Regions from separate parts of the Streptomyces sp. NPDC030862 genome, predicted to be linked through region 2. Evidence: riboswitches for the same ligand, from Rfam matches in the RefSeq annotation. Region 2 holds a riboswitch; the other holds the start of a gene.

Region 1 (15,046 bases), on a different contig from region 2:
CGCTGGCCGCTTCGATGCCGCCGGACGCCCACGCGGTGCCCGTCGGCACGGCGGACGACGGCATGGTCCTGCTGCCCGAACCGGAGCGGCTGCTGCGGGCGTTCCTGGACGCGGTCGCCGACGCACTGCCGCGTACACCCGCAGCGCCCCTCCTCGCGGGCGGCGGCGCGTACGCGGAGCAGGCCCCACAGCATGTGCCGGAGCAGCGCGCGTGGGCGGCGGACGTCGCGGCCGGCCACGACGCGGGCGTACGGGTGTCGCTGCGCATCGAGGCGACGGGACTGGACACGGCCGAAGGGCTGGACACGACCGAAGGGCTGGACACCGCCGAAGGTCCCGCCTTCCGTGCCGTGGTGCAGATGCACAGCGTCAACGATCCGGCGCTGGTCGCCGACGCCGCCGACGTGTGGTCGGGTGCGGCCCCCGAGATCGGCGACGCGGGCGCCCGGATGGACGCGCTGGTCGCGCTGCGCCGCGCCGCGCGTGCCTGGCCGCCGCTGGCACCGCTGCTCTCGGCCGCCGTCCCCGACACGGTCGACCTGGCCGACGACGAGGTCGCCGAGCTGCTGGGCGACGCGGCACGGGCGTTGGCAGCGACCGGCGTACAGGTGCACTGGCCCAAGCAGCTGGCGCGTTCGCTGACCGCGCGCGTGGTGATCGGTCCGCCGGAGGACGACGCGCAGGGCGACGCAGGGGACGCGGCGGGCGGCGGGGCGTACGGAGACGCCTCGGCACTGCCGGCGTTCCTCTCCGCCGACGCGCTGCTCGCCTTCAACTGGCGGTTCGCGCTGGGCGACCAGCCCCTCACACGAGCCGAGCTGGACCGGCTGGCCGAGGCCGCCCGTCCCGTCGTGCGGCTGCGCGACCAGTGGGTCCTGATCGACCCGGAGGAGGTACGGCGGGCCCGTGACACGCGGGACCGGGCCCTCACCCCGGTCGACGCGCTCGGCGCCGTACTGACCGGCAGCACGGAGGTGGACGGCCGCCGGGTCGACGTACAGGCGACGGGATGGCTGCGGGCGCTGCGGGACCGGCTCGCGGACCCGGAGGGCGGGACGCCGGAGGTCGGCCAGCCGGCGGCGCTCGCCGCGACCCTGCGCGACTACCAGCTGCGCGGCCTGAACTGGCTGCACCGCATGACCTCTCTCGGCCTCGGCGCCTGCCTCGCCGACGACATGGGCCTGGGCAAGACGATCACCTTGATCGCGCTGCATCTGCACCGGCAGACCGACCCGTCCGCAGCCGGCCCCACGCTCGTCGTCTGCCCCACGTCCCTGATGGGCAACTGGCAGCGCGAGGTGGAGAAGTTCGCGCCGGGCACCCCGGTGCGCCGCTTCCACGGGCCCACGCGTGTCCTGGACGGCCTGGCCGACGGCGAGTTCGTCCTGACCACCTACGGCACCATGCGGCTCGACGCGGAGCGGCTCGCGGGGGTGGACTGGGGCATGGTCGTCATCGACGAGGCGCAGCACGTGAAGAACCCCTACTCGGCGACCGCCCGGCAGCTGCGCACCATCGGCGCACGCGCGCGCGTGGCACTGACCGGCACCCCGGTGGAGAACAACCTCTCCGAACTGTGGGCCATCCTCGACTGGACCACGCCCGGCCTCCTGGGCCGGCTCGGGACGTTCCGCAGCCGCTACGCCGACGCCGTGGAGGGCGGCACCGACCCGGCCGCCGCCGAGCGGCTCGCGGCGCTGGTCCGGCCGTTCCTGCTGCGACGCCGCAAGTCCGACCCCGGGATCGCGCCGGAGCTGCCGCCGAAGACGGAGACCGACCGCGCCGTGTCGCTGACGGCGGAACAGGCCGGGCTGTACGAGGCGGTGGTGCGCGAGACGCTGGCGGCCGTCGCCGAGGCGGACGGGATGGAGCGGCGGGGCCTGGTGGTCAAGCTGCTCACCGCGCTCAAGCAGATCTGCAACCACCCCGCCCAGTACCTGAAGGAGGACGCCCCCCGGATCGCCGGCCGGTCCGGGAAGCTGGAACTGCTGGACGAACTGCTCGACACCCTCCTCGCGGAGGGGGCGAGCGTGCTGGTGTTCACGCAGTACGTGGCGATGGCGCGGCTGCTGGAACGGCACCTGGCGGCGCGCGGCGTACCGACCGCGTTCCTGCACGGCGGCACGCCGGTGGCCGCGCGGGAGGCGATGGTGGCCCGGTTCCAGGAGAGTGAGGTGCCGGTCTTCCTGCTGTCGCTGAAGGCGGCCGGCACCGGGCTCAACCTCACGCGTGCCGGGCACGTCGTGCACTACGACCGCTGGTGGAACCCCGCCGTCGAGGCGCAGGCCACGGACCGGGCGTACCGGATCGGCCAGACCCAGCCCGTGCAGGTCCACCGGCTCATCGCCGAGGGCACCGTCGAGGACCGGATCGCCGCCATGCTGGCGCGCAAGAAGGAGCTGGCCGACGCCGTCCTCGGCGCCGGCGAGGCCGCGCTGACCGAACTGACCGACGCCGAACTGGCGGAGCTGGTGGAGCTGCGAGGGAGCGGACGATGAACCATCGGGACGACACGGCGCGTGCGGACGCGGAGCGTACGTTCGCGGCGCTGCCTCCCGCGGGGGGCCGGGGTTTCGCCGAGACGTGGTGGGGCCGGGCGTGGCTGAAGGCCCTGGAGGACACGGCCCTCGACGGCCTGCAGCTGAAGAAGGGCCGCAAGCACGCGCGGGACGGCGCCGTGGGGGCGGTGTCGGTACGGCCCGGGCGGATCACCGCGGTCGTGACGGACCGGGACGGCACGCCGCTGCGCAGCGATGTCCTGCTGCAGGAGCTGACGGACGAGGAGTGGGACCGGTTCCTCGACATGGCGGTGGACCGGGCGGGCCACATCGCGGCCCTGCTGGACCGGGACATGCCGCCGCACCTCGTGGAGGACGCGGCGGCGGCCGGCATCGAACTGCTGCCGGGCATCGGCGACCTGGAGCCGGAGTGCGCGTGTGACGCCTGGGACCACTGTCCGCACACGGCGGCCCTCTGCTACCAGGTGGCGCGGCTGCTCGACCGGGATCCTTTCGTGCTGCTGCTCGTACGGGGGCGCGGGGAGCGGCGGCTGCTGGACGAGTTGCAGGTACGGAGCGCGGCGCGCGCCGCACGGGAGGAGCGGGCGGAAGGGGAAGGGGACGGCGACCGCGCAGGGGTAGCCGTGTCCGCGGGTGTACGGGCCGACGAGGCCTTCGCCGCGCGGGACATCCTGCCGCCCCTGCCCGCCCCTCCCCCGCTGCCCGGGCAGCCGGGCGAGCCGCCCTCGCTCGACACGGAGGCGAAGCCGGCGCCGGGCGTCGACCCGGCCGCCCTCGAGCTCCTCGCGGCGGACGCGGCGGCGCGGGCGCACCGGATGCTGGCGGACGCGCTGGGCCCCGGCCATGAGGACCAGCCCCTGGAACCGGAGTTGACGCCCGCTCTGGACGCGGTGCGGCTGGCGGCGGCGCTGGAGCCGGACGGTGCCTCCTCCTGGGCCGCCGTACGGCTGGCCGCCGCCACCGGCCGGCGCCAGGCGGACCTGGACCTGGCCACGCGCGCGTGGCGCCTCGGCGGGGCCGCCGCTCTCGCCGTACTGGAGGAGGATGCGGCGCCCGCCCCGGAGCTCCTCGCGCGGGCGGAGGCGCTGCTGGCGGAGGCGTGGGAGGACGGCGAGCGGCCCGCGCTGCGGGCGTCCGCCCCCGGCCGCTGGACGGTGCCGGGCGCGGACGTCCAGCTCCGGCTGGGCGGGGACGGCCGCTGGTGGCCGTACCGCAAGGAGGGTGCCCGCTGGGCGCCGGCGGGCCCGGCGGCACCGGACCCGGCGTCGGCCCTGGCGGAGGCGGGCGGCTGATGAGCGCCCGGTCCGGCCGGTGGCGGCGCCGCCACCGGCCGGGGACCCGGCGTTACGCGCCGAGCTGCCGCTCCGCCGCGTCCACCGTCTGCGCGAGGAGCAGTGCGATGGTCATCGGTCCGACGCCGCCCGGCACCGGGGTGATCAGGCCCGCTCGGGCGGCCGCCGTCTCGAAGTCGACGTCGCCGACGTTGCCCTCGTTGTAGCCGGCGTCGATCACGACGGCGCCGGGCTTGATGTCCTCGCCCTTGATGAAGCGGGGCCGCCCGACGGCGGCGACCACGATGTCGGCCTCCCGTACGGCCGCCGACAGGTCGGCGGCGGGCGTGTACGAGTGGCAGTACGTCACGGTGGCGTTGCGCGCGAGCAGCAGCATGCCGGCGGGCTTGCCGAGGATGGCGCTGCGGCCGACGACGACGGCCCGCTTGCCGGCCGGGTCGACGTCGTACGCGTCGAGCAGGCGCATGATGCCGCCCGGGGTGCAGGAGACGAATCCGGGCAGGCCGAAGCTCATCGTCGCGAAGGAGCTGATGGTCACGCCGTCGACGTCCTTGGCGGGGTCGATGGCCTCGAAGGCGGCCCGCTCGTCGATGTGCGGGCCGGCCGGGTGCTGGAGCAGGATGCCGTGCACCTCCGGGTCCGCCGACAGCGAGCGGAGGGTGGCGACGAGTTCGGCGGTGGTGGTCGCGGCGGGCAGTTCGACGTGCCGGGAGCGGATTCCGGCCTTCTCGCAGCGGGCGCGCTTCATCTTGACGTACGTCACCGAGGCCGGGTCCTCGCCGACCAGGACGGTGGCGAGGCAAGGCCGGGTGCCGGTGCGGCGGGTGAGCTCGGCCGCGCGGGCGGCGGTCTCCTCGACGAGCCGGCGGGCGAGGCCGCTGCCGTCCATGAGGCGGGCGGTGGACGAGGTCGTGGACATGGGGACTCCTGAGCGTCGCGGTGGCTCGCCCAGGCGCGCGGCATCGACGTCGGTCCGTCAGGCCGCTCCCCGGTGGTACTCCACCCCAGCGCCAGTCACGGCCCGCGCCCACTCTACGCCACGGAATCGAACGGTGTCCTGAACGGCTTCGCTCCCGCGGGGAGGGACGTGGTCAGCCTCCTACGATGACCGCGCACCAACCCTTACGCAGGAGTGGGACGAGAGACGACGTGGACGAGGCCGGAAGCGGACCGCACACCGAGGAACGGCTGCGCGCCCAGCTCGCCGCCCTGGGGGTGCGGCCGGGCGGGGTGGTGCTGGCGCACGCGTCGCTGCGGGCGGTGGGCCCGGTGGCGGGGGGCGGACAGACCGTGCTCCGGGCGCTGTGCGGGGCGCTCGGCGCGGACGGCACCGTGGTGGTGCCCACCTTCACCGCCCGCAACTCGGACACGTCACCGGCGTACCGGGAGCGGGTGCGGGGCCTCGCGGAGGCGGAGCGCGCGGCGGTGCGGGAGGCGATGCCGGCGTACGACGCTGCGGCCATGCCCTCGGACGCCGGGGTCGGGGTGCTGCCCGAGCTCGTGCGCACGACGGCCGGCGCGGTGCGCAGCGCCCATCCGCAGACGTCCTTCGCGGCGCTGGGCCCGCACGCCGAACGGGTGGTGTCCGGCCACCGTCCCGACTGCCATCTGGGGGAGGCTTCGCCACTGGCCCGGCTGTACGACATGGGGGCGCGGATCCTGCTGCTGGGCACCGGGTTCGACCGGTGCACGGCGTTCCACCTCGGGGAGTACCGGGTCGCGCGGCCACCGCGCCGCACCTACCGGTGTGTCATCCGCGAGGGCGGGGTGCGGCGTTGGTGGGCGTACGAGGACGTGGACCTGGACGACGGCGATTTCGCCGCCCTCGGGGCGGACCTGGAGCGCGACCGTCCCGGTGCCGTACGGCGGGGTCCGGTCGGTTCGGCGTCGACGTGCCGACTGGTGGAGCTGGCGGCCGCCGTGGACTACGCCCAGGGGTGGCTGGAGCGGAACCGCGCGTACGGGTGACCGGCGCTACACCCGTGCGGCGTACGTTTTCTGATCCGCCGTCGGTCGGCCGGTTCGCGGACGCCCGGGGTGGGGCAGCTCTTTCGAGACCCGAGTGAGGTGCTCCGTTGCCCCGACCTACTTCCCCTGGGGGGATTGTGACGCGCACGCGTACGGCTCTGCTGCTGGTGGCCGCCCTGCTGAGCGCGGGGCTGGTGGGCGCCCCGCCCGCGGCGCCCGCCGCGGCCTGGTCCCGGGTCGTGACGGGCGTCGAGTACCGCACGGTCGACATCCCGTCAGCGCGCGGGACGGCGAGGGCGCATGTGCTGTCGGCGGACCTGGCGGATGCGCGCGTGTCGGCCGGGCTGCTGTATCCGGGGGTGGTCGCGGCACGGTCCGCACTGTCCGTGCTCGCCGACGGCGCGGGCGCGACGGCCGGGGTCAACGGCGACTTCTTCCACATCAGCGAAACCCAGCACCCGGGTGTGGAGGCCACCGGCGCACCGGTCGGCCCCGCGGTCGCGGACGGCCGTCCGCTGAAGGCGGCGGTACCGAACGGGCAGCGGTTCGGGCCCGCCCTGCCGCCCGGGACCAGCACCCGTCAGGTGCTGGGGGTGGGCGAGGACGGCAGGGCCCGGGTCGGGGAACTGGTCCTGGAGGGGGCCGTGTCGACGCCGCACGGGGAGCTGCCGCTCGGCGGGCTGAACCAGTACGCGCTGCCGGTGGGGTCCGTCGGGGTGTTCACCAAGGACTGGGGCGGTGCCTCACGCGTGCGTGCCACCTGCGGCACGGACACCCAGCGCTCCGCGCCGTGCAGTGCGGAGACGTACGAGGTGACGGTACGCGGCGGCAAGGTCGAGGCGGTCGCCGCGACGCCCGGCAGGGGCGTGATCGAGTCCGGTACCGAGGTCCTGGTGGGGCGGGAGGAGGGCGCGCGGGAGCTGCGCAAGCTGGCGGTCGGGGACCTGGTGAGCGTCCGGCACAAGCTGGTGCCGGCCGGGGACGCGTCGACGGCGTCGTACCGCTTCGCCGTGGGCGGGTTCCCGGTACTGCGCGGCGGGGAGCCACTGGGCGGGCTGGACGGCGTGACGGCGGCGGTACGCACGGCCGCGGGCGTCGGCGGTGACGGCACCCGCCTGCTGCTGCTCGCCCTGGACGGCGGGCCCGGTTTCAGGTCCGGGCTGACCGTCTCCGAACTGGCCGCCACCATGAAGACCTTGGGCGCCTCGGACGCCGTCAACCTGGACGGCGGCGGCTCGTCGACGATGGTGGCGCGGCAGGAGGGGGCGGCGAAGGTGAGCGTCCTCAACCATCCCAGCGGCGGGGTGCAGCGGGCCGTGCCGAACGGCATCGGGATCTTCGTCAAGCCGGCGGCTTGAGGGCTGTCCCGTACATGCGGTCCAGCGGCCCTCTCCACCCACCGAGAGGCCGGCACCGCCCCTGGGCGGTGCCGGCCTCCTTTCGTTCAGAAGTCCTGGCAGGCCGGTCCTTTGGAACCGGTGATGATCCAGTTGAAGACCGCCCGGGTGCTCGGCCCGTAGAGGCCGTCGGCGGAGATGCCGTGGTAGCGCTGCACCTTGGCTACGGCGGCCTTGGTGCCGGAGCCGTAGACGCCGTCCACATCGATCTTGGCGAAGCTGTAGCACCGGTTGATGGAGTTCTGCAGGGCCTTGACGGCCGAGCTGCTGTTGCCCGGGCCCAGCTGGCAGTTCAGGGATCCGCTGGAAGAGGCCGCCACGGGGCCGGAGAACCTGTTGCCGTACCCGTCCGTCCAGGTCTTGGTGACGGTCTTGGAGCAGATGGGGGTGGCGGCCTGGGCCTGGGCGGCCGTCACTGCGACCACTCCCGTCGCGAGCAGTACGGAGCCGAGTCCCGCAGCGGCGGCGCGCCGGGCTCCGGTGAATATGGACATGGGTGTACCTCCGTCGATGGGCGATGGCCCGGGCCGAGCCGCCGGAAACCTGTGCCTCGGCCCGCTCGCAAGGAAGGCTAGGGTTCCCGGTGTCCGTGCACATCAGGGCGCTCCCTGAAGACCATTCAGCCACGCGCTTTCCGCCAGTCGCAGCTCTCCGGCCTCCTGACGTGAGACGCGGCTACGGCTTGAGGCTGCTGACCACGTCGGCCGTGGCGGAGACGCCGTTGTAGATGGTCGGGGCCAGGCTGGTGCTCGCCATGAAGAAGCCGAGCAGAGCGCAGACCAGCGCGTGGGAGAGCTTCAGGCCTCCGTTGCGCAGGAAGATCACCGCCAGGACCAGCAAAAGCAGCACCACGGAGACGGATACGGCCATGTGTCGCCCTCCTCGGCCAGTTGCCGCGTGGGGTGTGCGGCATTCGGCGGCCAGTCTGGCGGAGCGGGGGCGCCGTACGGCCGTACGGCACGTCGGCCGAACGGGTATTAACCGGCCGCGACCCGTTACGCGGCGCCCGTACCGGTCCCCTTGCCGTTCCCGCCGCCGTCCGTACGCCGCAGGAAGGCCGCGAGCCCGGCGAGGTCGTCGGTGTTGAGGTGGTCGACGCCGGCGGCGAGCAGCTCCGTCCAGAGGGCGTCGCGGGCCGCTCCCGGGTGGTCCGGGGTGGCCCAGAACCGTATGCGCTGTCCGGCCCGGTGCGCGGCGGTGACGAGGGCGTGGAGGCGGGCCCGCTCGGCCGCGGGGAAGGGGCCGGTGCCCTGCCAGGTGAAGCCCTGGTTCCAGTTGGCGCTGATCAGCGGGACGAAGGAGGCCGGGGCAGTGGTGCCGAGGTCGTCCAGGCGGCCGTCGTAGAAGGCGTACCGCACGGGTTGCGCCTCCATGGGGGCGCGGGCCGCGCGGTCGCCCGAGACGACGGCCGTGACGGCGCCGGGCCGTACGGTGCTGTGCGCGCAGGTGCTCAGCATGCGCCGGTACGGGGCGAGTTGGCGGTGCAGTGCGCGGTAGGCGGCCGCGCCGTCCGCCTTGATGTCGATGAGCAGCTGCACGGGCTCGCGGTAACCGGCGTACACCGTCCCGTGGTTGGCCCTCACGCGCGCGAGCAGCGGATCGAGGTACAGGGAGCGGAGCGTACGGGTGGGGTCGAGCTGCCAGGGCTCGTGGGCGACGAGCAGGTCGGCGCCGACCAGGAAGACATCCGCCTCGACGCTGGTGAAGCCGTGTGCGAGGGCGTCGTGGAGCGGGCGCTGGTGGAGGTAGTCGTTGTGCGCGTGGGCGCGGCGCAGCGGCCTGACGGGCGCCGCCCGGTGCGCGGCGGCGGCCCGCTGTGCGGGCAGGACACCCCCTAAGGGGACGGTGGCCGCTGCGGTGAGCGTGGTGAAGGCGGCGACGGCGGACCGGCGGGACAGTGGCGCCATGAGGACCTCCCGGGCTACTAGGGGGACGGTGCCGAGTATGCGGCGCCGTCCGGACAACCGGGTTGCCTCGCTCGCAGTTGGCCGACGGGGCACGCGTGCGCGGGCGTCCTCACCGGCGCCGGGCGCGTGTCATGCCGGGGTGACGTGCCACGGCGTGCAGGTACTCGAGCGCGTCGAGGACCACCGTGCGGTCGTACCAGTCCAGCCAGCGCCCCACCTGGCGGCCGGTCCGGTCCAGGGCCTTGAGCTGGGCGGCGTGGAGCTCCTGGATGGGGCGTGCGAAGTGGGCGGAGACCATCCCGATGCAGCGGCCGTCGCTCACCAGGGGCACGCTGTGCACGGAGCGGCTGCCCGCGTCGAGGACCGCCTGGCGGGCGTCCTCGGTGAACACCGGGGCGGTGGCGACGTCGCGGACGGTGAGCTGGGTCATGTCCCGCGCCGCCTGCGCACAGGCGGTGCCGTCGTCGCCGACGTACTGGAAGAAGCTCACGAACTCCTCGCTCAGCCCCTCGTGCTTCTCCAGCCACAGTCCGCCCGTGGCGTGGTCCCCGATCTGCACGTTGCCCATGTCCGTGGCCGTGACCGCCAGCGTCTGCGAGAGCGTCGCCTGGAGCACGGCGCTGCGGTGCGCGCGTGCCGCGTCGTCGATGGCGAGGAGGTCCAGGCTCGGAGCGGGGCGCCGGGCCCGGCCCGGGAACCAGCACTCCGCCCCGTGGTCCGGCCGGTCCAGCCGCACCACGGCCTCGGCGAGGGTGCGCAGCTTGACGTTGAAGCGCTGCGAGGCGTGCTGCATCAGCGCGAACGCGGCCTCCGCGTCCGCCAGCCGGTAGCGCTCGCGGAGGATGCCCTGCGCCTGGGCGATCAGGGGGCGGTTACGGGCCTGGACACGCAGGTGCCGCAGTTCGCCACGCAGCCGCGCCAGCTCGTCCAGGGGGCTCGTGCCGTCGGTGTCCCACGCACCGGGCTGGGGGGTGTCGGTCATGGAGGCGCGCCTGCCCCGGTCCGCGCGGATCACACTGTGTGGTCACTCACGGGGGTGGTCCAGCACCACTCGAAGGGCACGTCGAGCCAGCCGCTGGTCACGCCCCGTTCACACACTCCGCCCAGTCGACCGTACGGTCGCACCAGCGCTCCAGCAGGACCCGGTCGTGGCCGACGGCGAGGAGTCCGGCGCCGTGCTCACGGCGGTACGCCTCGACGACGGCGACCAGCGCGGCGGTCGTGGAGGCGTCGAGCATGGCGGTCATCTCGTCGCAGACCAGCCAGCGCGGGCGCAGCACCAGCGCGCGGGCGAGGCAGGCGCGCTGGAGCTGGCCGTCGCTGACCTCGTGCGGGCGGCGGGCGAGCAGGTCGTCGGTGAGGCCCACCGTGCGGGCCAGCTCGGCCGTGCGGTCCTCGGCCCCGGCGCGGCGGCCGGTGGCGCGCAGCGGCTCGGCGATCAGGTCGCGCAGCCGCAGCCGGGGGTCCGCGGACAGCCGGGGCTGCTGGAAGACGACGCCGATGGCGGTGCGCAGCTCGCGCGGCGCGCGGTGGCGCCAGCCGCGTACGGGCTCGCCGTCGACGGTGACGCGGCCCGCGTCCGGGCGGTGCAGCAGTGCGGCGACCCGGGCGAGGGTCGACTTGCCGCAGCCGCTGGGGCCGAGGAGGCCGACGGACTCGCCGGGTGCGAGGGTCAGGGAGGCGTCGCGGAAGACGGGCGTGCGCGGGTCGTATCCGGCGGTGACGGCGTCGAGTTCAAGCACGGGTCGGCTCCTCGGCGGCCGCGGTGTGGGCGTGGTGGCAGGCGACGCCGTCCTGGAAGCGCGGCACCGTCCCGCAGGCGTCCGTCGCGCGGTCGCAGCGGGCGGCGAAGGCGCAGCCGTCGGGCAGGGCGCCCAGCTCCGGGGGCAGGCCCGGGATGGGGGTGAAGTCCCGCTCGGGGAGGGCGGCGAGCAAGCCGCGCGCGTACGGGTGGCGGGGGCCGGGGGCGCCGAAGAAGCGGTCGGCGGCGGTGAGTTCCACGATCCGGCCGGCGTACATCACGGCGACCCGGTCGGCGATCCGCTCGGCGGCGGCCAGGTCGTGAGTGATCAACAGCAGTGCGCGGCCCTCGTCGGCGTGGCGGCGCAGTTCGTCCACGGTGCGGTCGACCAGGTCGCGGTCGAGGCCGGTGGTCGGCTCGTCGGCGAGCAGCAGCGGCGCGTCGCCGACGAGCGCGAGGGCGGTGGCGGCGCGCTGTGCCTGGCCGCCGGAGAGTTCGTGCGGATGGTGGTCCAGGAGGCCGGGCGGGAAGGAGGCCCGTTCCGCGGCCGCGACGGCCGCCGCGCGGAGGTCCGCCCGCGGTGTGCCGGCCAGCTCGCGCAGGGTCTCCTCCAGCTGCGCCCGTACGGTGCGTACGGGGGTGAGGTGCGCGGCCGGGGACTGCGGTACGAGGCCGATGCGCCGGCCCCGTACCGTACGGGCGAGGACGCGCTCGTCGGCGGAGAGCACGTCGATGCCGTCGATCACCGCCGTGCCGGCGGTCTGCGCGTTGCCGGGCAGCAGGCCGAGCAGGGCGGAGGCGAGGACGGACTTGCCGCAGCCGCTCTCGCCGACGAGGGCGAGGCACTCCCCCGCCGCCAGGTCGAAGCTCGCGCCGCTGACGGCGGCGACGTGGCGGCCGCCGCGCATCCGGAAGCGTACGGACATCTCCCGTACAGACAGGACGGGGCTCACAGCATCAGCTCCGATCGGCGGCGCGGGTTGAGCCGTTCCCGCCAGGCACCGGCCAGGCCGGCGATGGCGAGCGTCGGGATGATCAGGAACAGGCCGGGGAAGAGCGTCGGCCACCAGTCGCCGGCGAGCAGCGAACCGCGCGCCGTCTGCACCAGGTTGCCGAGGCTCGCCTGGTGGGGCGGCAGGCCCAGCCCCAGGAAGGACAGTGCCGACTCGTGCCACATGGCGTGCGGCACCATCAGCACAGCCGCGAGCCCCGCCTGCGGCAACACCGCGGGCAGCAGATGCCGGACGGTCACGCGCCACCGCGAGGCGCCGCCCGAGACCGCCGCGTCGATGTAGGGGCGCGAGCGCAGTGACAGCACCTCGGAGCGGACGATCCGGGCGGTGGACAGCCAGTGCGTGAGCGCGACGGAGACGATGACGGGCCACACGCCGGGGCGGAACATCGCCACGATGAAGATGCCGAGCAGCAGGTGCGGTACGGAGGCGAAGGTGTCGACGAGCCGCATGAGGAGCCGGTCGGTCCAGCCGCCGAAGGCGGCGGCGGCCGCGCCCACGGCCGTGCCGATGACGGTGGCGACGAGCGCCGCGACGAGCCCGACGAGGAGCGAGACGCGCAGCCCGTACACGCAGCGCAGGAGCAGGTCGCGGCCGACGTCGTCGGTGCCGAAGGGGTGGGCCCAGGACGGCGGCTGGAGCTTCAGCGACAGGTCGACGGCCTGCTGGTCGAGCCGCACCAGCGGCGGTACGACGAGCACGGCGAGGACGACCGCCGCGACGATCACGGCGGAGACCGCGACCCGTACGGTGCGGGTGGAGCGGCGGGTGCGCCCATGGGAGCGCCAGAGGACGTCAGCCATCGAAGCCCACCCTCGGGTCGGCGAGCCCGTACAGCAGGTCGGAGAGGAGGTTGCCCAGCAGCACCGCGGCCGTGGCGAGCACGGTGAGTGCGGCGAGGAGCGGGAAGTCGACGGAGGTGGCGGCCTGCACGGTGGCGGCCGCGATGCCCGGCCAGCTGAAAACCGACTCAACAAGCAAGGCGCCCGTGATCAGCTCCGGCACGCGTGAACCGATGAGCGTGAGCATCGGCAGCATCCCGGACCGCAGCGCGTGCCCGAGCAGCACGGTCCGCTCCCCGAGGCCGCGCGCGCGTGCGCCGCGCACCGGGTCCTCGTCGAGCGCGTCGGCGACGCCCTGCCGTACGTAGAGGAAGAACCACGGCAGTTGGGAGACGCCCAGCACGAGCGCGGGGAGGACCAGGTGGGAGGCGACCTGCTGGAAGGTGACGGTGTCGCTGGCGGTGTCGGTGAGACCGCCGGCCGGCAGGACGCCCAGTTCGAGCGCGAAGAACCAGATGGCGAGCAGCCCGAGCCAGAAGGCGGGGGCGGCTTCCAGGGTGTACGCGGCGGAGGTGGCGCACCGGTCGAGCCAGCCGCCCTGCCGCCGTGCCGCGAGCACGCCCAGGCCGGTGCCGAGGAGGATGGCGACGGCGAAGGCGGTGGCGGCGAGCAGCACGGACCAGCCGATGCGTTCGCCGATGACGTCGGCGACGGGCTGGCGCATGACGCTGGAGTCGCCGAGGTCGCCGGTGACGGCGGAGGTGAGCCAGTCCCACCAGCGCGGGACGAGCGGCTGGTCGACGCCGAGGTTGGCGCGCAGCTGGTCGAGGTTCTCCTGGGAGGCGGTGAGTCCGGCGGTGCCGGCGTACGCCTTGACGGGGTCGAAGGGGGAGGCTGCGGCGACGGCGAAGACGCCGAACGTCACGACGAGGAGGACGGGGACGGCGAACAGCGCCCGCCGCCCCGCCATCCGGGCCATCGCCCCCCAGGGGAGGCGACGGCCGGCCTGCTTGTCGGTCACTTCTTCGGGGTCCAGTCCTCGACGTTCCACCAGGGGCCGGCGGCGAGGCCGTGGTCGTGCGGCTCGACCTGCGTGGACAGTCCGTCCCAGAAGGTGGTGAGGACGTACACGTGGTCGATGTGGGTGAGGAAGGTGTAGCCGGGGTTCTTCACCAGCTCGCGCTGGACGGTGTCGTAAGCGGCCTTCCGGGCGGCCTTGTCGTTGGTCCTGCGGCCGTCGTCCAGGGCCTTGTCGACGGCCGGGTTGTCGTACCAGGCCATGTTGTTGAAGCCGTCGCCGCCGAGGGAGGACTTCAGCAGCAGGTACTGGTCGAAGTCGGGGTCGCCGGGCGAGCCGCCGCCCGCGAGGACCGCGTCCTGCTTCATGCGCGGCTGGATGACCTCCCATGTGCCGGCCTGGGTGGTGATGTCGATGCCGGCCTTCTTGGCGTCGGAGGCGTAGGCGAGGGCGTGGTCCTGGCGGAGCTTGTCGCCGGAGAGGTACCAGAGCGGGAAGGCGGCGCGGACGCCGTCCTTGACGCGGATGCCGTCGGGGCCGGGCTTCCAGCCCGCCTCGTCGAGGATCTTCTTCGCCTGGCCCAGGTCGTGGGGGCGCTCGGTGCCCTTGGTGAACCACTCGCTGTCGGTGGGGACCGGGCCGTAGGCGGGCTTGCCGGCGCCTTCGAGGATCTTGTCGACCATGGCCTGGCGGTCGACGGCGACGTCGAGGGCGCGGCGGATGGCGGTGTCGCCGGTGACCTCGTTGTGGGTGGGCAGGGTCACGGTCCGGTAGTCGTACGTCGTGGCCTCGTAGGTCTTCTTGCCGCCGTCGTTCTTGAAGCCCTTGGCGAGGTTGGGCGGCAGGATCGCGCCGTCGAGGTCGCCGGAGCGCAGGCGGGTGGCGCGGACGTCGTCGTCCTTGATGATCGCCATGGTGAACTTCTCCACCTTCGGCGCGCCGCCCCAGTAGTGGGGGTTGGCCTTGAAGCTGAGCTTCTCGCCCTTGGACCAGCCGGTGAGGACATACGGGCCGGTGCCGATGGGCTTGGTGGTGAAGGGGCCGGAGTTGACGTCCTGCCTGGCCGCGATGTGCTCGGGGGCGATGGCGAGGACCGTGCGCTCGGCGAAGGGCGCGTACGGGTACTTGAGCGTGAAGACGACGGTGTCGTCGCCGACCGCCTTGACGTCCTTGAGGGCGTCGAGCTCGGTCTTCGAGGGGTTGTTCGTCTTGGCGTCGAGGATCGTCCGGTAGGTGAAGACGACGTCCTTGGCGCTGAACGGCTTGCCGTCGCTGAAGGTGACGCCCTTGCGGAGCTTGTACGTGTACGTCAGGCCGTCCGCGCTCACCTCGGGCAGCTCGGCGGCGAGGGCGGGCTGGAGCTTCATGTCGCCGTCGAAGGCGAGGAGCCCGTCGAAGATCTTGGAGTT
Region 2 (15,046 bases):
AGCGGGATGGCGAGCGCGACACCGCCGATCATGGCGCGCAGGACGAAGCCGGTCGTGACGACGGCGAGGTCGACGACGAGGACGTGCTTGAGGCGCAGGCAGTAGGCGAACTGCATGAGCAGGTAGGCGGCGAGGAGGGCGGCCGTCATGGCGTTGCAGAGCACGGCCCCGCCGAGGAGCGCGCCCACCGCGAGCGCGCCGCCCGCCGCGTACGCCACGGGTACGGGCACCTCGCCCGCGGCGACCGGGCGGCGGCACTTGGCGGGGTGCGCCCGGTCGGCGTCGGCGTCGCGGGCGTCGTTGACGAGGTAGACGCCCGAGGCGGCGGCCGTGAACAGCAGGAAGACCACGCCGAGCTGGAGCGCGGTGTGCCGCGAGACGAGCTCGCCCGCGGCGGCGGGCGCGGCGACGACGAGCACGTTCTTCACCCACTGGCGCGGGCGCGCCGCCCGCAGCACCCCGAGCCCCACGGTGCGCAGCGCGGGCCGCCGCACCGGGCGGGGGGCCGTCGCGCGCGGTCCGGGCGGGTCGGTGACGCCGTGGGCCGTGCGGGGCGGGGGTGGGGCAGGGGGTGTCAGCCCGCCGCGGGCCTCACGCATCGCGCACCGCCCGCCCGTCCCGCGCCCAGCCCGCGCCCGCGAGGCCGGTCGCGGCGCCGAGCAGCGCGCCCGCCGCCACGTCCGTCGGGTAGTGGACGCCCACCACCAGGCGGGACAGGCACATCGCGGCGGCCAGCGGCGCGGTCACCCGGCCTGCGCGGGGGCGGAGGGCGGCGAAGAGGAGCGCCGCGGCGGTGGCGGAGGTGGCGTGGGAGCTGGGGAAGGAGTGCCGTCCGGCGGTACGGACGAGCGCGGGCGCGTCGCTCGGGCGGGGCCGGCGCACCACCCGCTTCGCGCCCATGCTCACCCCGTGCGCCGCACCGACGAGCGCGGTGGCCCGCAGCCAGGCCGCGCGCCGTTCCCGGTCGGCCGCCGCGCCCGCGAGCCCCGCGGCCAGCCACAGCGCCGCGTGCTCGCCGCCGGCCGACAGCACCCGCGCGGCCACCGCCACGGCGGGCCTGCGGCGCCCGGCGTCGCGTGCGGCGGCGAGCAGCCGGTGGTCGACGTATCGCATCTGCCACCCCTTTCTGCACCCCTCTGCATCGGAGGCGACTGTCGCCCGCCGGGCGTCTCATCGCACGGACATCTTTCCTGACACTCGTTTAATCACCCATTTCGGGGAGTCAGGCGATAAGCGGTACATCCCGCTCGAAATCATCTGGAAGGGGCATGGAACGACTTACCGTCGCCCCATGCCCACCGAGCCCGCCACCGAGTCCGTCACGGAGTCCGCCACCGAGCCCGCCACGGAGTCCCTCACCGGCTGGGGCCGCACCGCCCCCACCGTCGCCCGCGTCGTACGGCCCCGCACGTACGAGGAGGCAGCCGCCGCCGTCCGCGCGTGCGGTGCCCGGGGGGCCGTCGCCCGCGGCCTCGGCCGGGCCTACGGCGACGCCGCGCAGAACGCGGGCGGCGCCGTCCTCGACATGACCGCCCTCGCCCGCGTCCGCTCCCTCGACGCCGACGTGGGCGTCGTCGTCTGCGACGCCGGGGTCAGCCTCCACCACCTGATGGAGGTGCTGCTCCCGCTCGGCTGGTTCGTCCCCGTCACCCCCGGCACCCGCCACGTCACGGTCGGCGGAGCCGTCGCCGCCGACATCCACGGCAAGAACCACCACGTCTCCGGCTCCTTCACCCACCACGTACACGCCCTCGAACTCCTCACCGCCGAGGGCGAGATCCGCACCGTGGCACCCGGCACCGAGCTGTTCGACGCCACCGCCGGCGGCATGGGGCTCACCGGCGTGATCCTCGCCGCCACGATCCGGCTCCTGCCCGTCGAGACGTCCCTGATGTCCGTGGACACCGAACGCGCGGCCGACCTCGACGACCTGATGGGCCGTCTGACCGCGACCGACCACCGCTACCGCTACTCCGTCGCCTGGATCGACCTCCTCGCGCGCGGCGCCGCGACCGGCCGCGCCGTCCTCACGCGCGGCGACCACGCCCCGTACGACGCGCTCCCGGCCCGCGCGCGGCGCCGCCCGCTCGCCTTCCGCACCGGCCAGCTGCCCCCGCCGCCCCACCTGCCCTCCCGCGACGGGCTGCTGAGCCGCTCCGGCGTCCGCGCCTTCAACGAGCTCTGGTACCGCAAGGCCCCGCGCCGCCCCCGCACCGGGCAGCTCCAGCCGATCCCGGCCTTCTTCCACCCGCTCGACGGCGTGCCGCACTGGAACCGGGTCTACGGCCGCGCCGGTTTCGTCCAGTACCAGTTCGTCGTCCCGTACGGCCGCGAGGACACCCTGCGCCGCATCGTGCACCGGATCGCGCGCCGCCGCTGCCCGTCCTTCCTCGCCGTGCTGAAGCGCTTCGGCGAGGCCGGCTCCGGCTGGCTCTCCTTCCCGATGCCGGGCTGGACGCTGGCGCTGGACATCCCGGCCGGACTGCCGGGCCTCGGCGCGTTCCTCGACGCACTCGACGAGGAGGTGGCGGGGGCGGGCGGCCGGGTCTACCTCGCCAAGGACTCCCGGATGCGCCCGGAGACGCTGCGCGCCATGTACCCCCGGCTGCCCGACTTCCTCGCCCTGCGGGGCCGCCTGGACCCCGGCTCCGTCTTCACCTCGGACCTCGCCCGCCGCCTCGGCCTGTAAGGAGTACGCCGCCATGAAGGACGCCTTCGGCGCCCCCCAGTCCCTCCTGATCCTCGGCGGTACGTCGGAGATCGCCCTGGCCACCGCCCGCCGCCTGATCGCCGGCCGCACCCGGACCGTGTGGCTCGCCGGGCGCCCCTCCCCCGCGCTGGACGCGGCCGCCGCGTCGCTGCGGGAGCTCGGGGCCGTGGCGCACACGGTGCCGTTCGACGCCCTCGACACCGCCGCGCACGAGGAGACGCTCGGCAAGGTCTTCGCGGAGGGCGACGTCGACATGGTGCTGCTGGCCTTCGGCGTCCTGGGGGACCAGGCCCGTGACGAGGCCGTCCCGGCGGCCGCCGCGCAGGTCGCCCAGACCAACTACACCGGGGGCGTCTCCTCGGCGCTGGCCTGCGCCAACGCCCTGCGCGCACAGGGCCACGGCTCGCTGGTCGTGCTCTCCTCCGTGGCCGCCGAGCGGGCCCGCCGCGCCAACTTCGTCTACGGCTCCAGCAAGGCGGGCCTCGACGCCTTCGCCCAGGGCCTGGGCGACGCGATGCACGGCACCGGCGTGCACGTCATGGTGGTCAGGCCCGGGTTCGTACGAACAAAGATGACGGCCGGGCTCGCCGAGCCGCCGCTCGCGACGACCCCGGAGGCGGTCGCCCACGCCGTCGAGCAGGGGCTGCGGCGGCGCGCGGAGACGGTGTGGGTGCCGGGCGCACTGCGGCCGGTCATGTCGGTCCTGCGGCACCTGCCGCGCCCGGTCTTCCGCCGGCTGCCGTTCTGAGGGGCCCGCCGGCAGGACGGGTCAGCCGCGCGTCGGGGCCGGCTCGTCCACGGGTGCGCCCTGCGCGGGCACGCCGCCCTTCGTCGGGCGGCCGGCGCCGAACTCGTACGCGTGCAGCTTGCGCCACACTCCGTCCGCGCCCTGTTCGTAGAGCGCGAAGGAGCCGACGGTCCACGCCGCCTCGAAGCCGGCGAGCTCGTCGTACGCCCGGTCCATCGCCTCGTCGGGGATGCCGTGCGCGACGGTGACGTGCGGGTGGTACGGGAACGCCAGCTCGCGCGCCAGCGGCCCGGAGGGGTCGCGGACCTGCTGTTGGAGCCAGGAGCACGCCGACGCGCCCTCCACGACCTGGACGAAGACGACCGGCGACAGCGGCCGGAACGTGCCCGTGCCGCTGAGCCGCATCGGGAAGGAGCGGCCGGCCGCCGCGACGGCGGCGAGGTGCGCCCGGACCTCGGGCAGCCGCGCCGCGTCGACCTCGGTCGGGGGCAGGAGCGTGACGTGGGTGGGGATGCCGTGCGCGGCGGGATCCCCGAAGCCCGCGCGCCGCTCCTGGAGCAGGCTGCCGTAGGGCTCCGGGACCGCGATCGAAACGCCGAGCGTTACGGTCCCCACGTCGTTCTCCTCACTCCTCAGTCCAGTCGTCCGGTCGGTGCGGGCGCAGCGCCAGTGTGGCGGCTGCACCCGCCGCGTGGCCAGAGCCGTCGGGCCACCGCGCGAGCGCGCTCCGTGCTCGCTCCGTGCGTGCTCAGTGCTTCGCGGGCAGGAAGCCGATCCGGTCGTACGTCCGGGCCAGCGTCTCGCCGGCGACCGTCCGGGCCTTCTCCGCGCCCTTGGCCAGGATCGAGTCCAGCGTCTCCGGGTCGTCCAGGTATTCCTGCGTACGGGTCCGGAAGGGGGTGACGAAGTCCACGACGACCTCGGCGAGGTCGGTCTTCAGGGCTCCGTACAGCTTGCCCTCGTACGACCGCTCCAGGTCGGGGACGGAGGTGCCGGTGAGGGTGGACATGATCGTCAGGAGGTTGCTGACGCCCGGCTTCTCCTCCGGGTCGAAGCGGATCACGGTGTCGGTGTCCGTGACCGCGCTCTTCACCTTCTTCGCCGTCGTCTTCGGTTCGTCGAGCAGGTTGATCAGGCCCTTCGGGGTGGACGCCGACTTGCTCATCTTGGCGGTCGGGTCCTGCAGGTCGTAGATCTTCGCCGTTTCCTTCAGGATGTACGGCGCCGGGATGGTGAACGTCTCACCGAAGCGGGCGTTGAACCGCTCGGCGAGGTCCCGGGTGAGCTCGATGTGCTGGCGCTGGTCCTCGCCGACCGGGACCTGATGGGCCTGGTAGAGCAGGATGTCCGCGACCTGGAGGATCGGGTACGTGAAGAGGCCCACGGTGGCGCGGTCGGCGCCCTGCTTGGCGGCCTTGTCCTTGAACTGCGTCATGCGGCCGGCCTCGCCGAAGCCGGTGAGGCAGTTCATGACCCAGCCGAGCTGGGCGTGCTCGGGCACGTGGCTCTGGACGAAGAGCGTGCAGCGCTCGGGGTCGAGACCGGCGGCGAGCAGCTGGGCGGCGGCGAGCCGGGTGTTGGCGCGCAGCTCGGCCGGGTCCTGCGGAACGGTGATCGCGTGCAGGTCGACGACCATGTAGAAGGCGTCGTGCGACTCCTGCAGCGCGACCCACTGACGGACCGCGCCGAGGTAGTTGCCGAGGTGGAACGAGCCGGCGGTGGGCTGGATTCCGGAGAGCACACGAGGACGATCAGAGGCCATGCCCCTCATTCTCGCAGGTGCCGCCGACAGCTGGGGAACGGATCCCGCCCGCCCTCTGCGACGAAGAACACAGGGAGCGGGCGGACTGGAGGACGGGTGCGCGTCAGACGGGCAGGCCCGGGGCAGGGTGGGCGGCCATCAGGTCGGCGACCTCGGCGCGGATCTTGGCCAGGGAGTCCTCGTCCCCGGTCCGGGCCGCGGTGACGCCCCGGTCGATCCAGTCGGCGACGGCCGCCATGTGCGCGGTGCCCAGCCCGCGCGAGGTCAGCGACGGGGTGCCGATGCGGATGCCGGAGGGGTCGAAGGGCTTGCGGGGGTCGTAGGGGACGGTGTTGTAGTTCACGACGATCCCGGCCCGGTCGAGGGCCTTCGCGGCGACCTTGCCCGGGACGTCCTTGGGCGTGAGGTCCATGAGGATCAGGTGGTTGTCCGTGCCGCCGGAGACGAGGTCGAAGCCGCGGGCGAGCAGCTCGGCCGCGAGGGCCTTGGCGTTGGCGACGACCGCGTGGGCGTAGTCCCGGAAGGAGGGCTGGGCGGCCTCGTGGAGGGCGACGGCGATGGCCGCGGTGGTCTGGTTGTGGGGACCGCCCTGGAGGCCCGGGAAGACCGCCTTGTCGATGGCCTTGGCGTGCTCCTCGCGCGACATCAGCATCGCGCCGCGCGGCCCGCGCAGGGTCTTGTGCGTGGTCGTGGAGATCACGTCCGCGTGGGGCACGGGTGAGGGGTGGGCGCCGCCCGCGATCAGGCCGGCGATGTGCGCGACGTCGGCGACGAGCACGGAGCCCGCCTCCCGGGCGATCTCTGCGAAGGCGGCGAAGTCGATGGTCCGGGGCAGCGCGGTGCCGCCACAGAAGATGATCTTCGGCCGCTCCTTGAGGGCGAGGTCGCGGACCTGGTCGAAGTCGATCAGCCCGGTGTCTTCGCGTACGCCGTACTGCACCCCGCGGAACCAGGTGCCGGTCGCGGAGACGCCCCACCCGTGGGTGAGGTGGCCGCCCATCGGGAGGGCCATGCCCATCACGGTGTCGCCGGGCTGGGCGAAGGCGAGGTACACGGCGAGGTTCGCGGGCGAGCCGGAGTAGGGCTGGACGTTGGCGTGCTCGACGCCGAACAGGGCCTTGGCGCGGCCGACGGCGAGCCGCTCGACCTGGTCGATGTTCTGCTGGCCCTCGTAGTAGCGGCGCCCGGCGTAGCCCTCGCTGTACTTGTTCTGCAGGACGGTGCCGGATGCCTCCAGCACCGCGTCGGAGACGTAGTTCTCGCTGGGGATCAGGCGCAGGGTCTCGGCCTGCAGCCGCTCCTCGGCACCGACCAGCGCGGCCAGTTCGGGATCGGCGGCGGACAGGGCCGGGTGGTGCGGGGGAAGGGAAACGTCGGTCATGGCGTCCTCCTGGGAGGGTCGGCAGCACTCACATCCAACGAGGTCCCCAGGCGGGCGGCACCTCGAGCGGTCTGCCGCGCACGACTCCCCCGGGGTCGCTTCCCCGTACGCCAGTCGCCGTGCGTACGGCCCACCTTAGGGGGCGCGTCGCACGGAGGTTTCCCGGCCCACATCGCGAGCGACGATAGATGTGGGTGTACCCAGGCCCCCAGCCGCAGGACGAACGGAGACCCCGTGTCGAGAACGCAGGACGCGATCGCTTCCGCGGAGGCGCGCAGCGCGCACAACTACCACCCGTTGCCGGTCGTCATCGCCTCGGCGGAGGGGGCGTGGATGACCGATGTCGAGGGGCGCCGCTTCCTCGACATGCTCGCCGGTTATTCGGCGCTCAACTTCGGCCATGGCAACCGGCGGCTGATCGACGCCGCCAAGGCCCAGCTGGAGCGGGTGACGCTGACCTCCCGCGCCTTCCACCACGACCGGTTCGCGGACTTCTGCGAGCAGCTCGCCGACCTGTGCGGCATGGAGATGGTGCTGCCGATGAACACGGGTGCGGAGGCGGTGGAGACCGCCGTGAAGACCGCCCGCAAGTGGGGCTACCGGGTGAAGGGCGTCCCCGACGGCACCGCGAAGATCATCGTGGCGGCGGACAACTTCCACGGCCGGACGACCACCATCGTCAGCTTCTCGACCGACCCGGAGGCGCGCGCGGACTACGGCCCGTACACGCCGGGGTTCGAGATCGTGCCGTACGGCGACGCCACCGCGCTCGAGGAGGCGATGACCGACAACACCGTGGCCGTGCTCCTGGAGCCGATCCAGGGCGAGGCCGGGGTGCTGGTGCCGCCGCCCGGCTATCTGGCCCGGGTCCGCGAGCTGACCCGCGAGCGGAACGTGCTGTTCATCGCGGACGAGATCCAGTCGGGCCTCGGGCGCACGGGCCGGACCTTCGCGTGCGAGCACGAGGGCGTGGTGCCCGACATGTACGTGCTGGGCAAGGCGCTCGGCGGCGGCGTGGTGCCGGTGTCGGCGGTGGTGTCGAGTGCGGCGGTGCTCGGGGTGCACCGGCCGGGCGAGCACGGCTCGACGTTCGGCGGCAACCCGCTGGCGTGCGCCGTGGCGCTGGAGGTGATCGCGATGCTGCGCACCGGCGAGTACCAGCAGCGGGCGGCCGAGCTGGGCGACCACCTCCACCACGAGCTGGGCCTGCTGGTGGGCGGCGGCGCCGTGGAGGCCGTCCGCGGGCGGGGCCTGTGGGCGGGCGTCGACATCGCGCCGCGGCTCGGCACCGGTCGGCAGATCTCCGAGAAGCTGATGGAGCGCGGGGTCCTGGTGAAGGACACCCACGGGTCGACGATCCGGATCGCACCGCCGCTGGTGATCGGCAAGGAGGACCTGGACTGGGCGCTGGAGCAGCTGCGGGCGGTGCTGCGCTGACCGGCGGCGCCCCTACAGGATGACGTGCGGCAGGAAGCGGGCGTACTCGTCCGTGACCAGGCCGGACGACTCCCGGATGCCGAGCCCCGCCGCCTCGTCCTCGACGACCCACGCGCCGAGCACCACGCGGTTGCCGTCGAAATCGGGCAGCGGGGCGAGCTCCTGGTAGCAGCACGGCTCCTCGCGCACCACGGGCTCGCTGCCGGGCTCGTGGAGCGTGACCCCGGCGCCCTCCCGGCCGAGCAGCGGCTTGGCGACGTAACCGGGCCCGGAGGGGGCGGCCAGTTCGCGCGGGCCGTCGAGGTAGGCCGGGAGCAGGTTCGGGTGGCCCGGATACAGCTCCCACAGGATGGCCAGCAGGGCCTTGTTGGAGAGGAGCATCTTCCAGGCGGGCTCGATCCAGCAGGTGGTGCCGGTGCCACCGCCGTTGTCGAGGGTGTCGAGGACGTGCCCGCCGAAGGGGTCGGTCGTCAGCCACTCCCACGGGTAGAGCTTGAAGCAGCTGCGAATGAAGCGCAGCCGGTCGTCCACGAAGCGGCCGGAGAGCCGGTCCCAGCCGATCCGCTCGACCGACAGCGCCTCGGTGTCGAGCCCGGCCTGCTGGGCCGTCTCGCGCAGGTACGCGACGGTCATCAGGTCCTCGCCGAGCTCGTCGCCCTCCGAGTGGACGAAGTGGACCGGGCCCGGCGGCAGCAGCGCGGCCTGCCGCTTCCAGGCGTCGACGAGCCGCTCGTGGAGGGAGTTCCACTGGTCGGCGCCGGGGAAGCGCTCCTCCATCCAGAACCACTGGGGGCTGGCGGCCTCCACGAGCGAGGTGGGCGTGTCGGCGTTGTACTCCAGCATCTTGGCCGGGCCCGTACCGTCGTAGCGCAGGTCGAACCGGCCGTAGAGGGACGGGAGTTCGGCGCGCCGGCGCCAGGACTCGGCGACGAGCCCGGCGAGGCGCGGGTCGGTGATGCCGAGGTCGGCGAAGCGGTCGTGGTCCACGATGTGGGCGGCCGCGGCGAGGCACATGGCGTGCAGCTCCTCGACGACCTCCTCCAGGGCCTCCACCTCGGGGAGCGTGAAGACGTAGTAGGCGCTCTCGTCCCAGTACGGGCGCAGGGAGCCGTCGGGGAAGCGGGTGAGGGGGTAGACGAGCCCCTGCTCCTCGACCGTCCGCTGCCAGTCGGGGCGCGGCTCGATGGTGAAACGCTTCATCGGTGACCTCGTGCCCTCGTGCCCCGGGCTCAGCCGCCGCCGGAGCCCGAGCAGCCGAAGCCGCCGCGCTCGACGGCCGACTTGTCGAAGCTGCCGCCGGAGACCTTGCCGTTGCTGACGGAGCCGCCGTAGTAGTACGTGCCGCCGGTCGAACCGCCGCTGCCGCCCTTGCCGCTCTCGCACTCGTAGCTGGGGAGCTTCTCGCGCGTGACCGGGTCGACGCAGCGCTTGTCCGGCTCAGAGCCGCAGGACGTCAGCGTCGCCGCGAGCACCCCCATGCCGCCGAGCACGACCGTGCTCGACCTCAGCCTGCGCATGCGCCCACCCTCTCGTCGTCCGTTTTCGTCGTCCGTCAACACGACCATGGACGGCACAGATTAGAGGGCGGTTCCCGCGCCGGAGAGGGCGGGTCCGGGAACGGTGCTCACGGCAGCACGCGGCACAGCGCGTCCAGCGCGCCGGCCCACGCGCTGTCGGTCGGCGTCCCGTATCCGACGACCAGCCCGTCCCGGGTGCGCTCGACCCCCGGGTGCCGGAAACCGTCGAGGCCCTGGAGGGCGAGGCCCTGCCAGGCGGCGGCCTGGACGACGGACCGTTCCGTGCCCGGCGGCAGTTCGAGCACGGCGTGGAGCCCGGCGGCGATGCCGCTGACGCGGATGTGCGGGGCCCGTTCGGCGAGCGCCGCCACGAGCTGGTCGCGCCGGCGCCGGTAGCGCAGCCGCATGGACCGCACGTGCCGGTCGTACGCGCCCGAGGAGATGAACTCCGCGAGGGTGAGCTGGTCCAGCGCGCCGGACGCCCAGTCGATGGGGCCCTTCGCCTCCGCCACCTCGCCCACCAGCGCTTCGGGCAGCACCATCCACGCCAGGCGCAGCCCCGGCGTCAGCGACTTGCTCGCCGTGCCGAAGTAGACCACCCGCTCCGGGTCGAGGCCCTGCAGGGCGCCGACCGGTTGCCGGTCGTACCGGAACTCGCCGTCGTAGTCGTCCTCCAGGATCAGCGCGCCGGCGCGCCGCGCCCAGTCGACGGCCGCCGCGCGCCGCGCGGGCGGCAGGGCACCGCCCAGCGGGAACTGGTGGGCGGGCGTGATGAGGACCGCGCCCTGGGTGCCCAAGGTGTCGGTACGGGTGCCCTGTTCGTCGAGGGACAGCACGGAGGTGCGCAGTCCGGCGTCGGCGAGGAGGCTCCAGTGGACGTCGAGGCCGTACGACTCGACCGCGACGTCCCGTACGCGGCGCCCGCGCAGCACCTTGGCCATCAGCATCAGCCCGTGGACGAAGCCGGAGCAGATCACGATCCGGTCCGGGTGGGCGTGGACCCCGCGCGCCCGGGCGAGGTAGTCGGCGAGGACGGTGCGCAGCTCGGTCCGGCCACGCGGGTCGCCGTAGCCGAAGGCTTCGTGCGGGGCGGCCGTCAGCGCACGGCGCGCCGCCTTGAGCCACTCGCCGCGCGGGAAGGAGCCGAGGTCGGGCGTGCCGGGGTGGAGGCTGTGGAGGGGGCCCCGCCGGGGCCGGGCCGGTGGCCGGGCGGACGGGCGCGGCGCCGGTGCGCGGCCCTGGTCGCCGCCCGCCGGCGCGGGTGCGGGCGCGGGCAGCCGGCGCGGGGCGGCGCGGCGGGCGACGCGCGTGCCGGAGCCCTGGCGAGCGGTCAGCCAGCCCTCGGCGACGAGTTCGGCGTACGCGTCGGCGACCGTGTTGCGGGCGATGCCCAGGTCGGCGGCGAGCGAGCGGGACGACGGCAGCCGGGTGCCGGGGGCGAGACGTCCGGTGCGCACGGCGTCGCGCAGCGCGTCCATGAGTCCGGCGCGCAGCCGGGGGCCGCGCAGCTCCAGGTGTAGGTCGGCGCCGACGGTGACACGGGCGGCTGTCGCCGCATTGGCCCAGGGATCCGTCATGGAAATGGACCATACCCCCGCGCCATCGGGCCCGTACGGTCACTGTCATGACGACGAACGACGCCAAGGACTACGCCCCCGCACACACCCCGCGCCTGGACTGGGCCACGCACGCGCCCGAGGTCTACAAGGCCATGGTCCGGCTGGACGCGGCGAGCCGCCGGGGCCTGGACGCGGACCTCCTGGAACTGGTCAAGATCCGCGCCTCGCAGCTCAACCGCTGCGCCCTCTGCCTCGACATGCACGCGAAGGACGCGCTGGCGGCCGGCGAGTCGGTGGAGCGGATCGTCCAGCTCGCCGCCTGGGAGGAGTCGCGGCACTTCTACACCGAGAAGGAGCTGGCCGCGCTCGAACTGACCGAGGCGGTCACGGTCCTGACGGACGGCTTCGTACCGGACGAGGTCTACGCGAAGGCGGCCGAGCACTTCGAGGAGGCCGAACTGGCGCAGCTCATCGCGGCGATCACGGTCATCAACGCCTGGAACCGCTTCGGCGTGGCCACCCGCCAGGTCCCGGGTCACTACACCCCCGGCCAGTTCAGCCACTGAGGACGACGGCCGTGAACCTTTCACAGCCGTCGCCGTCGGCGCCGTCGCAGCCGTCCCCGCAGTCACCCGTCGCCGCGTTCCGCGCCCTCCACCATGACCGCGCCCCCGGCGACCCGCTGGTCCTGCCGGGCCCCTGGGACGCGGCAAGCGCCCGCGCCTTCGAGGCGGCCGGCTTCCCGGCCCTGGCGACGCCGAGCGCGGGGGTCGCGGCGTCGCTCGGGTACGAGGACGGGGCCACGCCCGCGGACGAGATGTTCGCCGCGGTGTCCCGGATCGCCCGGTCGGTGTCCGTCCCGGTCTCGGCGGACATCGAGGGCGGCTACGGCCTGCCGCCGAAGGAGCTCGTGGCACGCGTGCTGGAGACGGGCGCGGTCGGCGTGAACCTGGAGGACAGCGAGGCGGGCGCGCTCAAGGACCCGCACCGGCACGCCGAGTGGCTCGCGGAGGTACGGGCGGAGGCGGGCGAAGCGCTCTTCCTCAACGCCCGCGTCGACACGTACGTACGCGGCCTGACGGGCGCGGCGGCCCTGGCGGACGCGATCACCCGCAGCCGCCTGTACGCCGAGGCGGGCGCCGACTGCGTCTACCCGATCCTCGTCCCGCCCGAGCACCTCCGGTCGCTCAGCGCCGAGATCACGGCACCGGTCAACGCCCTGTCCAAGCCGGACGGCCCGCCCCCCGCGGAGCTCGGCCGCCTGGGCGCCACCCGCGTCACCTTCGGTCCGGGGCTGCTGCACCGCACGCTGGCGGAGGTGCGGCGGATCGCGGAGGAGGTACGGGACGGGAGCTAGGGACCCGAGCCGGAGGGTGCCGTCGGCTTGATCAGCCGGCCTTCCAGCTAGGGTGCAGGCCATGGACGGCCGCGTGTACGTGCCCTGGTTCTCGGTTGGGGAAGCCGACGAGGACACGTTCGAGACGCTGGATGGCGCATGGCGCACGTTCGTGTCCGTACTACGCGAGCGGGCCGTCACCTGGCCCTGTGACCCCGACGACACCCTCATCCTTCGCCCCGACGAGACAGGATTCGCGCACCTGCTGGCCTTGCTCTATGTGGTGACGCCTGGAACCGATGCCCTTTCCCATGTCTTCGGTGCGTTCTTCGACGGGCAAGGCGTGCTCGGCACCGAACTCCACGACCAGATGTACATTCCCCTCCAGGGGTCTGTGGTGGGGAGACTCCACGTGGCCGGTTCACCCGGACGATGCGCGGAACGGACTGCGGACTGGTTCGAACGCATTCTGCAGGGCCAGGCCGGCAACCTGGCCGCCCCGACGTCGTGATCTGGCTGTCCCCGTCTCCACACCGACCTCACCGGCAACATCACGATCTACAGCTGGAGTACTAGGCCTCAGGGTCGGCGGAAGTGCGTGTGTAGTGACATGAGTAGGGATAGGGGTCCCCGCCGTCCGCGTGGACGGTCCCGTCCATCCACAGCTTTCCGCGCTCCAGATAGAACGCCAGAAACTGGTGGTCGTTGTGATTCTTGAAACTAAGCACCAGATAAGGCGTCAGGCCGGGGTCGTTGTTGACCCCATGCCATTTCCCGTCGCTTGAACGGCGTGTCACCTGCGAGTCCGGCCCGGGACCGTCCCACTGGACCGGAAAGTCCTTGCTGGAGAAGGTGTAGTCGTCGCGTAGCCGGACGATCGGCGATCCGCATTCCCCCTCCCCGTCCCACCGGCCGACCAATTCGGCATGAGTGACGGCCTTCGGAGTGGGGGCGGGTTTGACCGTCCCGCAAGCGGACGGGGCGAATCCCATCATGGTGGCGGTCGCGAGGCTTGCACCCGTGCGAAGTATGTCGAATGGCACGCTGTCTGCTTCCAGCCGTTGGATGGCGCCCAGTATGCCGGTCGACGATCCGAACGAGAGGGCCCAGGGGTGTCTGGTTCTGCCGGACCCGGGTGCCGGTGGCGAGCCTCTCCGGACCGTTCTGGGACCGGCATGTCGGCACTCCGTCCACAGGGACCCCTCCATGACCACGGAACGCATCGGTCCGTCGCGTACGACCCGACGGGCGCGACGCCCTGCGGGCGTCGGCGGGCCTGCCCAGCGGGCCGGTCACGCCCGCGTTGTTCACCAGGCCGGTGACCGCCCAGCGCGGCCGCGGCGGTGTCGAACAGCCTCTCCACGTCCGCCTCGACGGAGGTGTCGGCCGCCGCGGCTGCCGCCGGTGACGACGGTGACCGGACGCGGTTGGTTCGTCGGGTGTTCCATGGCTCCGCCTGTGATCATGGCTTCGGCCGACGTTAGCACCGCACCATTTGCCCGATTAACCTAGTTTTGTGGACTCGTATCCGACCCGCAGTGGCGGAGTGCGCGCGGAGATCCTCGCCTCCTGGGAGCGATCGCAGTCGCTGGGCATCGACACCGAGGGCGTGGCGCTGCCGGTGGAGGGCGACCTGGATCCCGACTCGCGGTTGATCAGGGCCGCCACGCCGGTGCTGGAGGGGCTGTGCCGCCGGTTTTCCGGGCTGCCGGTCACCGTGGCGCTGGCCGACGCCCGCGCGAACATCGTGGAGCGGTGGGGCGACCCCGTGGGGCTGGAGCTCATGAACGAGGCCTCGCTGGTCACCGGCGCCAACGTCGACGAGCGCTTCATGGGCACCAGCAGCGTCAGCATGGTGCTGAGCACCCGCTCGCCGTTCGTGGTCGTCGGCCACGAGCACTTCCTGCACAACCTCAAGTCCCTGACCTGCATGGCGGCCCCGGTGTTCGACCCCGTGGGCGGTACGGTCCAGGGCGCCGTCAACCTCTCCGTCCCCGAGTCGCTCGCCGAGCCGGGCATGGCCGTACTGCTCCAGGACGCCACCGACCGCATCGCCGAGCGGCTGCTGGAGCTGAGCTCCGCGAAGGAGCGCGACCTCATGCGCTCCTTCCTCCGGGAGCGGGAGCGCGGCGCGCACGCCCGCCTCGACCTGCATTCCGGCGAGCTGGCCGGGCCCGGCGGTGAGGCGCCCCGGCTGGCCCGCCGGGAGCGGCTCGCCCTGCTGGAGGCCGCGGTCCAGCTGATCTCCTCGAACGACGAGTCCTTCGCGGAGGTCACCCTGGCGGGCGGCCGCGTGGCCGCGCTGCGCCGCAGGCAGCTGCGCCACGGCGACGCGGAGGGCGCGGCGGTCGAGGTCAGCTTCCTCCCCGACGTACGGCGTACGTCGCTGCCGATGACGATGACGACTGCGGCGACGGCTACGACGACGGGCTCCACCGGTACGACCGCCACGGCCACCCGTGCGCCCATGGCGACCGCTCCCGACGGGCGGGAGGTGCCGCTGCTCCACCGGCCGCCCGCCCCCGCCGGTCCACCGGAGCCGCAGGGGCCGCCCCCGCCGCACGAGCCGTCCGGCGCTGCCGCGGGAGGCCGTCCG

Evidence for each region. Region 2 has a riboswitch for ZMP and ZTP ahead of ACZ42X_RS25870 (serine hydroxymethyltransferase). Riboswitches for the same ligand answer to the same signal wherever they lie in the genome.
Region 1: linked by a shared signal. The riboswitch ahead of ACZ42X_RS00705 (bifunctional 5,10-methylenetetrahydrofolate dehydrogenase/5,10-methenyltetrahydrofolate cyclohydrolase) and the one ahead of ACZ42X_RS25870 (serine hydroxymethyltransferase) in region 2 are both predicted to bind ZMP and ZTP.

What each region holds. Positions count from the first base shown of each region.
Region 1 covers NZ_JBVIEN010000001.1:130,640-145,685, forward strand. The annotation lists gene ACZ42X_RS00695 (DEAD/DEAH box helicase) at 1-2,498, shown strand, start outside; gene ACZ42X_RS00700 (SWIM zinc finger family protein) at 2,495-3,811, shown strand; gene ACZ42X_RS00705 (bifunctional 5,10-methylenetetrahydrofolate dehydrogenase/5,10-methenyltetrahydrofolate cyclohydrolase) at 3,864-4,730, opposite strand; ZMP/ZTP riboswitch at 4,751-4,839, opposite strand; gene ACZ42X_RS00710 (AAC(3) family N-acetyltransferase) at 4,961-5,779, shown strand; gene ACZ42X_RS00715 (phosphodiester glycosidase family protein) at 5,917-7,137, shown strand; gene ACZ42X_RS00720 (peptidoglycan-binding domain-containing protein) at 7,224-7,670, opposite strand; gene ACZ42X_RS00725 (hypothetical protein) at 7,852-8,046, opposite strand; gene ACZ42X_RS00730 (phosphatidylinositol-specific phospholipase C/glycerophosphodiester phosphodiesterase family protein) at 8,172-9,083, opposite strand; gene ACZ42X_RS00735 (ANTAR domain-containing protein) at 9,193-10,065, opposite strand; gene ACZ42X_RS00740 (ABC transporter ATP-binding protein) at 10,163-10,825, opposite strand; gene ACZ42X_RS00745 (ABC transporter ATP-binding protein) at 10,818-11,750, opposite strand; gene ACZ42X_RS00750 (ABC transporter permease) at 11,774-12,640, opposite strand; gene ACZ42X_RS00755 (ABC transporter permease) at 12,633-13,598, opposite strand; gene ACZ42X_RS00760 (ABC transporter substrate-binding protein) at 13,637-15,046, opposite strand, start outside.
Region 2 covers NZ_JBVIEN010000010.1:74,779-89,824, forward strand. The annotation lists gene ACZ42X_RS25840 (decaprenyl-phosphate phosphoribosyltransferase) at 1-599, opposite strand, end outside; gene ACZ42X_RS25845 (phosphatase PAP2 family protein) at 592-1,113, opposite strand; gene ACZ42X_RS25850 (FAD-binding protein) at 1,292-2,689, shown strand; gene ACZ42X_RS25855 (decaprenylphospho-beta-D-erythro-pentofuranosid-2-ulose 2-reductase) at 2,703-3,458, shown strand; gene ACZ42X_RS25860 (2'-5' RNA ligase family protein) at 3,480-4,073, opposite strand; gene trpS (tryptophan--tRNA ligase) at 4,207-5,220, opposite strand; gene ACZ42X_RS25870 (serine hydroxymethyltransferase) at 5,324-6,601, opposite strand; ZMP/ZTP riboswitch at 6,639-6,729, opposite strand; gene rocD (ornithine--oxo-acid transaminase) at 6,836-8,038, shown strand; gene ACZ42X_RS25880 (glutathionylspermidine synthase family protein) at 8,051-9,238, opposite strand; gene ACZ42X_RS25885 (hypothetical protein) at 9,268-9,555, opposite strand; gene pdxR (MocR-like pyridoxine biosynthesis transcription factor PdxR) at 9,663-11,132, opposite strand; gene ACZ42X_RS25895 (carboxymuconolactone decarboxylase family protein) at 11,180-11,680, shown strand; gene ACZ42X_RS25900 (isocitrate lyase/PEP mutase family protein) at 11,692-12,471, shown strand; gene ACZ42X_RS25905 (hypothetical protein) at 12,533-12,961, shown strand; gene ACZ42X_RS25910 (hypothetical protein) at 13,023-13,493, opposite strand; gene ACZ42X_RS25915 (SpoIIE family protein phosphatase) at 13,967-15,046, shown strand, end outside.